DNA from 3 places in the Rahnella sp. JUb53 genome. Region 1 is predicted to be linked to each of the others. Evidence: predicted binding sites of a transcription regulator. Region 1 holds the regulator's gene; each other region holds the start of a gene.
The links. Region 1 encodes CRP, which controls carbon source genes, mostly activating them, when cyclic AMP is high. Its sites were predicted from a motif close to ATGTGANNNNNNTCACAT; they were not measured.

Region 1 (3,280 bases):
TTCTGGCTGACCAGCATGATGGTCAGCAAAATCCAGTAAGGCTTGGGCAGATTAAAGAACAGGCCCAGGCTGCTGCCAATCGCCAGAATGATCCCCAGACGGGCGGCATTGCGCAGGGCGACAGATTTGAAGGAAAGATAGCTTTTCAGCGCAGGCCAGAAGGGTAAACGCGGCTGAGTGTTCATCAGGTCACGTTTGTACAACGGGCGCTGTGTCCGCAGCAGGCGCGCAATGCGGCTGAAGTGGTAGTAGCAAAACTGGCCGACCGGGTTCTCAGGATTGCGCGCGGCGATTTTCTCCAGCGCGGCCAGCTCGTTGGCCATCGTAAACCGCGCGGATAAACGGTGATAAAGAATGTCGTCGGCGATGACCCGCAGGCGGGCGGAAATCACCTGCGCATTACGGCGGATAACCGCTTCGGCGTGGCTTTCTTCCACCAGCTTCTGCACTTCTTCCGGCTGATGCAGGCTCACCGTGATGTGCTCCTGCAAATCAAGCGCGACCTGAAAACGTTGAAACAGTCTTTTATGGTGATGATGATGGCCGTGTTGCGGCAGCATGTGCAGTTGCTGATAGAGCAGGGCAATCAGGTCGATGACCTGCTGCTGTCGCGTCAGCAACGGGGGTAACGCGGTTTCAGGATCGGTGTGTTGCGTCAGCAGGCTGTATTTAGCTTCGAAGTAATCCGCGAGTTGCAGATAGAGCTGACTGAGCGTTTCGCGCATCGGCTGTTCTTCCGAAATACGAAACCACGCCCAGTTAAACAATCCGTACCAGGCCGTGCCGGCGGCGAAAAGCACCGGTGCCTGCCACATCGGACGCAAGCCAACCATGCTCAGCGTGAAGATGGTCGCGACCAGTGCACCGGGCAACAGACGTGCATGCAGCGGGCTGATTTCACCGGTCACGCCTAACAGCAAGGCCAGCGACAGCATGATGAGCGGCAGGGGAATGTGCCAGTTTTCCAGCATGACTTGCAGCAGAATACTGCTCACGGCAAACAGTGTTCCGCCAATTATCAGGCGTTTGAAAAAGCGTTTATGCGGAGTATCGAGGCCCGCGACGTTGCAGCAGGCAGGACAAAGAGAGAACAGCAGCCCCATTTGCAGATTGCCGAACAACCAGCAGATACCAACGGGCAGGCACAACACCAGCGTCTGGCGCAGCGCGTAGTTAACTTCCGGATGGTAAAACAGTCTTCGCCATAGCGTCATGGATAAAGCTTAGCCCATAAAAAAGGCGCGACAGTGTTCTGCCGCGCCGATTTTTAAGGGATTAACGTGTGCCGTAAACGACAATCGTTTTACCGTGTGCCGAGATCAGACTTTGATCTTCAAGCATTTTGAGAATACGTCCGACTGTTTCACGTGAACAACCGACGATTTGGCCGATTTCCTGACGGGTGATCTTGATTTGCATCCCGTCCGGATGGGTCATCGCATCAGGCTGTTTAGCCAGATTAAGGAGAGTTTGAGCGATACGCCCTGTTACGTCGAGGAAGGCCAGGTTGCCGACTTTCTCTGACGTCACTTGCAGACGGTTTGCCATCTGCGCGGAAAGACGCATCAGAATATCCGGGTTAACCTGAATCAGCTGGCGGAATTTTTTATAAGAAATTTCAGCCACTTCACAGGCAGTTTTTGCACGAACCCACGCACTACGTTCCTGACCTTCTTCGAAGAGTCCCAGCTCGCCGATGAAGTCACCTTGGTTAAGGTAGGACAGTATCATTTCTTTGCCTTCTTCATCCTTGATAAGGACAGCAACTGACCCTTTCACGATGTAGTAAAGCGTTTCGGCTTTTTCACCCTGGTGAATCAGCGTACTTTTAGAAGGATACTTATGTATATGACAGTGAGACAGGAACCATTCAAGAGTCGGGTCTGTTTGTGGCTTGCCGAGAACCATTTGCTATTATCCTCTGTTGTTATCGCTGCCCAAAATCACAGGGCTCAGAGTTCCCTGTACGGCACTTCATAAAAAAAGCGCCCTTTCAGCATATAACTCCCCAGAAATGCTGCAAGCGGGTGTCGGGGTGAAACAGCCTGATTATTGCCGTTATCACCGTGGGTTCTGTTCTTAAACCGCGAAAACCGTCACCGCAATTCACTGGAAAGTATGTTTCGGCTTTGTTTGTAGCACAGGTTTGCAATGCTGTCTTCTGTTGTCTCGCTTCAGCATGATGGCGATCGGGTTACGTTGCCAGATTTTAGGTGAAAGGGTACTCTGGGAGCGGAATTCGACGAGTTTATTCACCGGGAGAATAGTTCATGCACGCACGCGTAAAATGGGTAGAAGGGCTGACGTTTTTAGGCGAGTCAGCGTCAGGCCACCAGATTTCTATGGATGGTAATGCGGGCGATAAAGCACCCAGCCCGATGGAAATGCTGCTGATGTCCGCAGGCGGTTGCAGCGCGATTGATGTGGTGTCTATTTTGCAAAAAGGCCGTAATGACGTGCGTGATTGTGAAGTCAAGCTGACCTCACAACGCCGCGAAGAAGCGCCGCGCCTGTTCACGCACATCAATCTGCATTTTATCGTCACCGGTAAAGATCTCACCGATAAGATTGTCGAACGTGCCGTTAGCCTGTCTGCGGAAAAGTACTGCTCTGTGTCCCTGATGCTCGGCAAAGCGGCGACCATCACGCACAGCTTTGAAGTGATCAGCGTCGAATAAGTTACGACCAGTCATAGGCGTGGCACTGGCTGCGCAATAAATCCAAAAATCGCCGCGCGGCAAACGTCAGCGGCGATTTTTGCGAGTAAAGCACACAGTATTCTGCCTGCGGCAGGGTATCGATATTGAGCACACTCAGCCTGTCCTGCAATCCGAACGGCGCTTTCATCGCGCGCGCCACAATGGTCAGATAATCAGACTGCAACACCATATTTAGCCCGCACACCACCGAATCTGTATGCACCGGCATTTCCGCTGCCGGCTGATGAAATCCTCCCATCGATACCCTGATTTGCTGGTAATACCCCATATCCGTTTCGGGCAACAGCCAGCGCGCATCCTGTAATTCCTCCAGAGTTGTGGAGCCTGCCAGCGGATGTCCACGCCGGGCGATAACGCAGAAAGGTGCGCTGAACAGTGGCTCACGTACCAGATCTTCCAGCGGAAATCCCGGCCCGGCGGTACCGACCGCGAAATCCAGTTTCCCTTCGCGCAGTGCAGGTAATAACGTGGAAAGTTGCCCTTCTTTGATCAGCAGTTTGGACTGCGGAAACTGCGTCTTAAATTCTCCTGCCAATCCGGGAAAAACCGTCAGCGCCAGC
Region 2 (3,280 bases), on a different contig from region 1:
CGTTCAGCGCGCCCAGATAACCTTCCGGCAGGAACGACTGATGCACCTGGAACTGGTTTTTCATCAGGTCATGCGCGATGTGGTTATAGTCGAACAGGTAACGCGCCGCTTCCCAGAAGGCCGGATTGCCCAGCGCCGGAGACGCTTTGGCGTTGAACTGCATGAAATATAACGAGGCATATGGCACGGCGAGCGGTTTCACGCCTTTTTTGCCTTCGAGCGCCGCCATCTGATCCGAACCGAGGTTGCGTGCCATATCCGCATCGCCCTGCTCAATCAGCAGACGGCGAGCAGCCGGATCCGGTACGTTTTTAATCAGGATAGTTTTCAGCTTCGGCGCGCCTTCAGGAGACGTCGGGTTGGCGGAGAGGATCACCACTTCATGCGGAATATAGTTACGGATCTGATACGGACCGGAACCGGCAGAATGGTTGCTCAGCCACTGATGACCGAGGTCGTCAGCCGTCGCGTTAGCTTTCACCAGTTTGCTGTCGACAATCGAGGATACCGGCGCAGACAGCAGGCTCAGCACGAAAGACGGGCTGACATCGGCGGTCCAGCTGACTTTCACATGCTGATCGTCGACTTTCGTCAGGAGGGTATCGACGTTTTTATCAGTCCAGCCCAGCTGAGTCAGAATGAAAGAAGGTTCGAGATTAAGTTTCACCACGCGTGACAGCGAGAAAATCACGTCATCGGCGGTCAGCGGATTACCGCTGGCAAACACGGCTTTCGGCGACAGGGTAAACGTCAGGCTGCGGTTATCTTTGCCCGCTTCCCAGGAATTCGCCAGCGTGGGTTTCAGATCAATCGGGTTATTAGGATCTGACTGCACCAGACGCTGATAAATATTGTTGAAAGCCTGAACCGTGGTCAGCTCAAAGCCCTGCGCCGGGTCAAAGCTGGAAGTGTCATCAATGGACTGGGCGATGACCAGCGTGTCCGGCGGTGTGGCGGCCTGAACCGCGAAAGTAGCCGCAATAGCCGTAAACAGGACGGACGGTAATAAAGCTTTCATCAGGTCAGACTCTCCAAAGTAGCGAAATTGCTAAAGTTTTGTTGAGTGTAAAGTTTCTTCAACTTCCCAGAAAGTCTGATAAATACTATCGTTATGCTAATTTTGAATAACGTTATCTGATTGGTTATTAAAGCCGCAGGACGGGCTCTGGCGGGGCATTGTTACTGTACAAACGGGGACGAGCTCGGGCAAAGCGACAGACACTATTACAAGGGCCATCGGCGGCTGATTATACGGGGGATATGAGTCATTTCAGCAGCCAAACCCTGCGGTTTTGGCATACACTTCATTCCTAAATTTCATACTGAGTTATGTGGCGCAGATCACATCTTAATTGTATGATGAATGCATCATTCAACTGGGTGAAACACCATGAGCAATGCAACTTCTCTGGCATTCCAATATATCCGGGCATTTATTCTGATTTATCTGTGTTTATTCGCCGGGAATGCCATTTCATCTCTTCTGCCGCTGACGATCCCGGGCAGCATTATCGGAATGCTGATCTTATTCGCCCTGCTTTCCACGCAGATTCTGCCGTTTAAATGGGTCAAACCCGGCTGCAACATTCTGATCCGCTATATGGCGCTGCTGTTTGTGCCTATAGGCGTCGGGGTGATGAACTATTACGAGCAGCTGCGCACGCAGTTCGGCCCGCTGGTGGTGTCCTGTCTGGTCAGTACGATTATCGTGTTACTGGTTGTCGCGTATTGTTCCCACTATATCCACGGTGAACGCGGCGTGGTGACAGACAAAGCGGAGAAAGAAAATGATTGATATTTTGTGGTCGCTTCCGCTGACCTTGCTGGTCTTTTTCGCCACCCGCAAACTGGCTATCAAACTCAAAATGCCGCTGCTGAATCCGTTACTGATGTCGATGGTGGTGATTATCCCGTTGCTGCTGGTGACCCATATTCCTTACGCCCGCTATTTCGCCGGCAGTAAAATCCTCAATGATTTGCTGCAACCGGCTGTAGTGGCACTGGCGTTTCCGCTGTACGAACAGCTGCATCAGATCCGTGCCCGCTGGAAATCCATCATCAGCATCTGCTTTATCGGCAGCGTCGTCGCCATGGTCACCGGCACGGCAATCGCGTTATGGATGGGTGCAACACCACAGATTGCCGCCTCGGTGTTACCGAAATCCGTCACCACGCCGATTGCCATGGCGACGGCACAGTCCATTAACGGCATTCCGGCCATCAGCGCGGTCTGCGTGATTTTCGTCGGCATCCTTGGCGCCGTATTTGGTCATACGATCCTGAACATATTAAAGATCACCACCAAAGCGTCACGCGGACTGGCAATGGGCACCGCCTCACACGCCCTCGGTACCGCCCGCTGCGCAGAAATGGATTATCAGGAAGGCGCCTTCAGCTCCCTGGCGCTGGTCATCTGCGGGATCATCACCTCCCTCCTCGCTCCGTTCCTGTTCCCGGTATTACTCGCCATGTTTGGTCATTAACGAATAATCACCTCACTCTACGCCCCTCAAAATAGTTCGGATTGGATCAAGGCGGCAACTGAGCGAATCCCCGGGAGCATACAACAAGTATGTGACCGGGGTTCGCGAAGGCAGCCAACGCTGAGCCAGTCTGAAATATGAAGAGGGAAAAAGATGTATGTCGCCAAACCTTAGAAAGACGACATACAAAGCTGAGAGTACCCGGTTTAAGTACAGTCAGAAAAATGCCTGCCGGCCCGCATTTGGCGGACTGGCAGCAGATTATGAAGAGGATAAAACGGGCGCGCGATGCGGGCGCGCCGGAGGGATTACGAGTTCATCTGGAACAGCGACATACCTTGCATGGAGCTGTAGGTCTTGTATGACGCCTGAAGTGCAACCTGTTGCAGCGTGTAGGTCGAAATCGCTGAGGTCCACTCGGTATCAACCAGATTGCTGAGCTTGGTGGAGTTGGTCACGTCGCGGTTATCACCGAGCGTATCGAGACTGTCGAGCTCACTCATTTGCGTACCGAGCTCAGAGCGCACGGACAACACGTTGTTAAGGGAGTTGCTCAGGCCACGGTTGGCTTTATCGATCGCGTCGGAATATTCAGTATCCGAGGTGTAATCCGCTGAAGGCGTTTTCAGTGCGGTCAGCGCGCTGTCGATCGTCTTAAAGATATCGGATTCGCCGGTCGTGCCGTCAGGTTCTTTCTTCGCATCACCGGTCAGGGAGTTGAAAATCTGATTACCCGTGTGGTTGATGGTCATGGTACGGCTGGCATCAACCTGCTGGGTGATCGCCGTATCGCCGCC
Region 3 (3,280 bases), on a different contig from region 1:
TCGGCCTGGGAATGGGCGTTACCAGTATTGGTCTGTCGCTGTATTACCGCACGCCGGTCGTCACCGCCTGGTCAACACCCGGCGCGGCGCTGCTGGTCACCAGCCTGCCCGGCACCTCGCTTAACGAGGCGGTTGGCGTATTTATTTTTGCCACCGGACTTATCCTGCTGTGCGGCGTGACCGGCCTGTTTGCCCGGCTGATGCATTACATTCCGCAGGCACTTTCTGCCGCCATGCTCGGCGGCATTCTGCTGCGCTTTGGGCTGAACGCGTTTACCTCGCTGCAAAGTAATTTCGCCCTCGCGGGCAGCATGTGTCTGGTGTATCTGCTGGCGAAACGCGCCCTGCCGCGCTATGCGGTGGTGCTCGCACTGGCCGCCGGGCTGATCGTCGCCGGATTGCAGGGGGATATTTCGCTGCACGGCCAGACGCTGACCTTCGCGGCGCCGGAGTTTGTCATGCCGCATTTCACGCTTTCCTCGATTATCGGCATCGGTATTCCGTTCTTTGTCGTAACGATGGCCTCACAAAACGCACCGGGGATCGCTACCCTGAAAGCGCACGGCTATCACCTGCCCGTTTCTCCATTGATTACCTGGACGGCGCTGACGGCGTTAGTTTTAGCACCGTTTGGCGGTTTTACCGTCTGTATCGCCGCCATTACCGCCGCAATTTGTATGGGCGAGGATATTCATCCTGATCCGAAAAAACGTTATATGGCGGCGGTGGCGGCAGGCATTTTCTATCTGATCGCAGGCGTGTTTGGCGGGTCCATCGGCATGGTCTTTACCGCGCTGCCGGAAGCGCTGATCCACACCATCGCCGGGCTGGCGTTGCTCGGCACCATTGCGGGCAGCCTGTATCGTGCACTGGAAAACGAAAAGCAGCGCGATGCGGCAATCATCACCTTTCTGATCACCGCGTCCGGCGTCACGCTGCTGGGTATCGGTTCGGCATTCTGGGGGCTGGCGGGCGGCGTAATTACGCATCTGATCCTGAGTATTCCGGCGCGAAACCGGGATAAATCCGCCGGGAAAGGTTGAGTCCGTTCAAGTTATGGGTAACAGGTTTTCGTAACACGGCGCAAAGTGACGACGATCACATTTTCTGACCGGCAAACCCTTTTTACTGGGCGCAATCAGGCCCTTTAAAGAGCGAGAATTCCATGACTATTGCCACACAATCCTGTGTCGTGACCGGGAAAAAAGACGTTTCGGTGATCGACCAGACTATCGACTACACCGGCCAGGGCACGCTGGTAAAAATTACCCGCGGCGGGATCTGCGGTTCCGACCTGCATTACTACGAACACGGCGCGGTGGGCGATTTCAAAGTGCGTGAGGCGATGGTGCTCGGGCATGAAGTGGTTGGTGTGGTGGAGAAATCGGATAACCCAGATTTGCAGCCCGGCCAGAAAGTGGCGCTTAACCCGAGTAAGCCGTGCAAGGCCTGCAAATATTGCCTGTCCGGCGATGAAAACCAGTGTACCACCATGAAATTCTTCGGCAGCGCGATGTATTTCCCGCACATCAACGGCGCGTTCACGCAGTACAAAATCGTCGACAGCGCCCAGTGCATTCCTTACGACAATCAGGTCAGCGACCGTCTGATGGTGTTCGCCGAACCGCTGGCTGTCGCCATTCATGCCGTGAACCAGGCGGGTGATATTCATGGCAAAACCGTGTTTGTGTCCGGCGTCGGCCCGATTGGCTGCTTAATCGTGCTGGCAGCGAAAGCCAAAGGCGCAGCGCAAATCGTGGTGACTGACCCGAGTGAACGCTGCCGGACGCTGGCACTGGCTGTGGGCGCAAGCAAAGCGCTGGATGCCGCACAGGGCGATTTCAGCGAATATCAGGCAGAGAAAGGCTTCTTCAATGTGGCCTTTGACGCCTCGGGCCATCCTTCATCCATCCGCCGCTGTCTGGAAGTGACACGCGCACGTGGCACGCTGGTGCAGGTCGGCATGGGACCGGTAGTGAATGAATTCCCGCTGATGATGCTGATTGCCAAAGAAATTAACTGGGTCGGCAGCTTCCGCTTCACTGAAGAATTCAACACGGCAGTGGAATGGCTGGCGAATAAAACCGTTGATCCGATGCCGTTGCTGTCGGCGGAATTTCCGCAGGAAAGTCTGGTGGAAGCGCTGGACTACGCGATGGATAAATCCAAAGCGTCGAAAGTGCAGCTGGTTTTCTAGTTCAGTATGCAACGACACTCACAATATTAAAACATCGTTTCATTTTATGATGTCCTCTGATTTTTATCCTCAGAGGACATTTGCATTATGGTAAAGGACAACGCGAAAAAGCAGGTCGCACTGCTGCTGGCCGACGGATTTGAAGAAGGCGAAGCCGTGATTGTGCTCGATATTCTCGAGCGGCTGGAGATTCAGGTCACCACGCTGGCATGTCAGAAAAGCCTGACGTTGCGCACCTATCACGGCATTCAGATGCAGGCCAACGAATTGCTGTCTGCGCAGGGTGACCGTTTATTCGATGCCGTCGTCATGCCCGGCGGGCCGGAAGGTTCAGTGGCGCTGGCGGCCAGCAAAGAAGTGGTGGAGTTTGTGCGACGTCACGATGAGGCCGGTAAACTGATTTGCCCGCTGTGCTCTGCTGCCGCGCGCGTACTCGGCGGAAACGGTCTGCTGAAAGGCCGCCGTTATGTGTGTTCCGGCGATTTATACAAAGACGTAAAAGACGGCGTTTACGTCAATCAGTCCTTTGTGGAGGACGGCAACCTGCTGAGCGGTAAAGGATTAGGGCTGGCGTTCGATTTTGCTTTCCAGCTGGCATACCGCCTGACCGGCGACGCTGAAACCACCAATTTCCAGGCCGATCATATCGATTATCACCACTGGCGCGCCGACCAGAAGCTTTGATCAACATGCTGTGATTAAAACGCTGACAGCGGCTGATAACGAAGGTCGTCCGCCGCTGTCAGTATTATGTCCGTTTTTGGCATTCTCCCTTCTCTCTTTCAGGCGCACACTGACTTCACACTCACCAGATGGAGTCCGAAAATGACACACAGCGCCCTGCTAAACATCGATGTTCAGCGTTCATTCGAACACAAAGATTTCTGGCAGCAGAATGATTTACCGGCTTTCAGCGCAGCATTAACCCGCCTGATCGACGGCTGTCAGACCCGTAATGTGCCGGTCATCGACGTGTTTCACGTCAATCCTGACGGCGTGTTCTCGCTGGATTCCGGCCTGGTGACACCGATGTCTTTTCTGAGTCATCAGCCGCAACATGTAGTGCATAAACACGTCCACAAT

Region 2: the regulator CRP is predicted to act here: its motif matches at 1,330-1,347, upstream of EC840_RS15910 (CidA/LrgA family protein).
Region 3: the regulator CRP is predicted to act here: its motif matches at 1,087-1,104, upstream of idnD (L-idonate 5-dehydrogenase).

The regions. Positions count from the first base shown of each region.
Region 1 covers NZ_SLYT01000011.1:21,403-24,682, reverse strand. Annotated here, with positions in the region: gene EC840_RS21070 (YccS/YhfK family putative transporter) at 1-1,214, opposite strand, end outside; gene crp (cAMP-activated global transcriptional regulator CRP) at 1,276-1,908, opposite strand; gene EC840_RS21060 (OsmC family protein) at 2,271-2,678, shown strand; gene EC840_RS21055 (LysR substrate-binding domain-containing protein) at 2,680-3,280, opposite strand, start outside.
Region 2 covers NZ_SLYT01000006.1:197,751-201,030, reverse strand. Annotated here, with positions in the region: gene EC840_RS15915 (ABC transporter substrate-binding protein) at 1-1,018, opposite strand, end outside; gene EC840_RS15910 (CidA/LrgA family protein) at 1,391-1,795, shown strand; gene EC840_RS15905 (CidB/LrgB family autolysis modulator) at 1,788-2,483, shown strand; gene flgL (flagellar hook-associated protein FlgL) at 2,792-3,280, opposite strand, start outside.
Region 3 covers NZ_SLYT01000008.1:150,361-153,640, forward strand. Annotated here, with positions in the region: gene EC840_RS18505 (benzoate/H(+) symporter BenE family transporter) at 1-1,043, shown strand, start outside; gene idnD (L-idonate 5-dehydrogenase) at 1,166-2,197, shown strand; gene EC840_RS18515 (DJ-1/PfpI family protein) at 2,285-2,881, shown strand; partial or broken gene EC840_RS18520 (isochorismatase family protein) at 3,023-3,280, shown strand, end outside.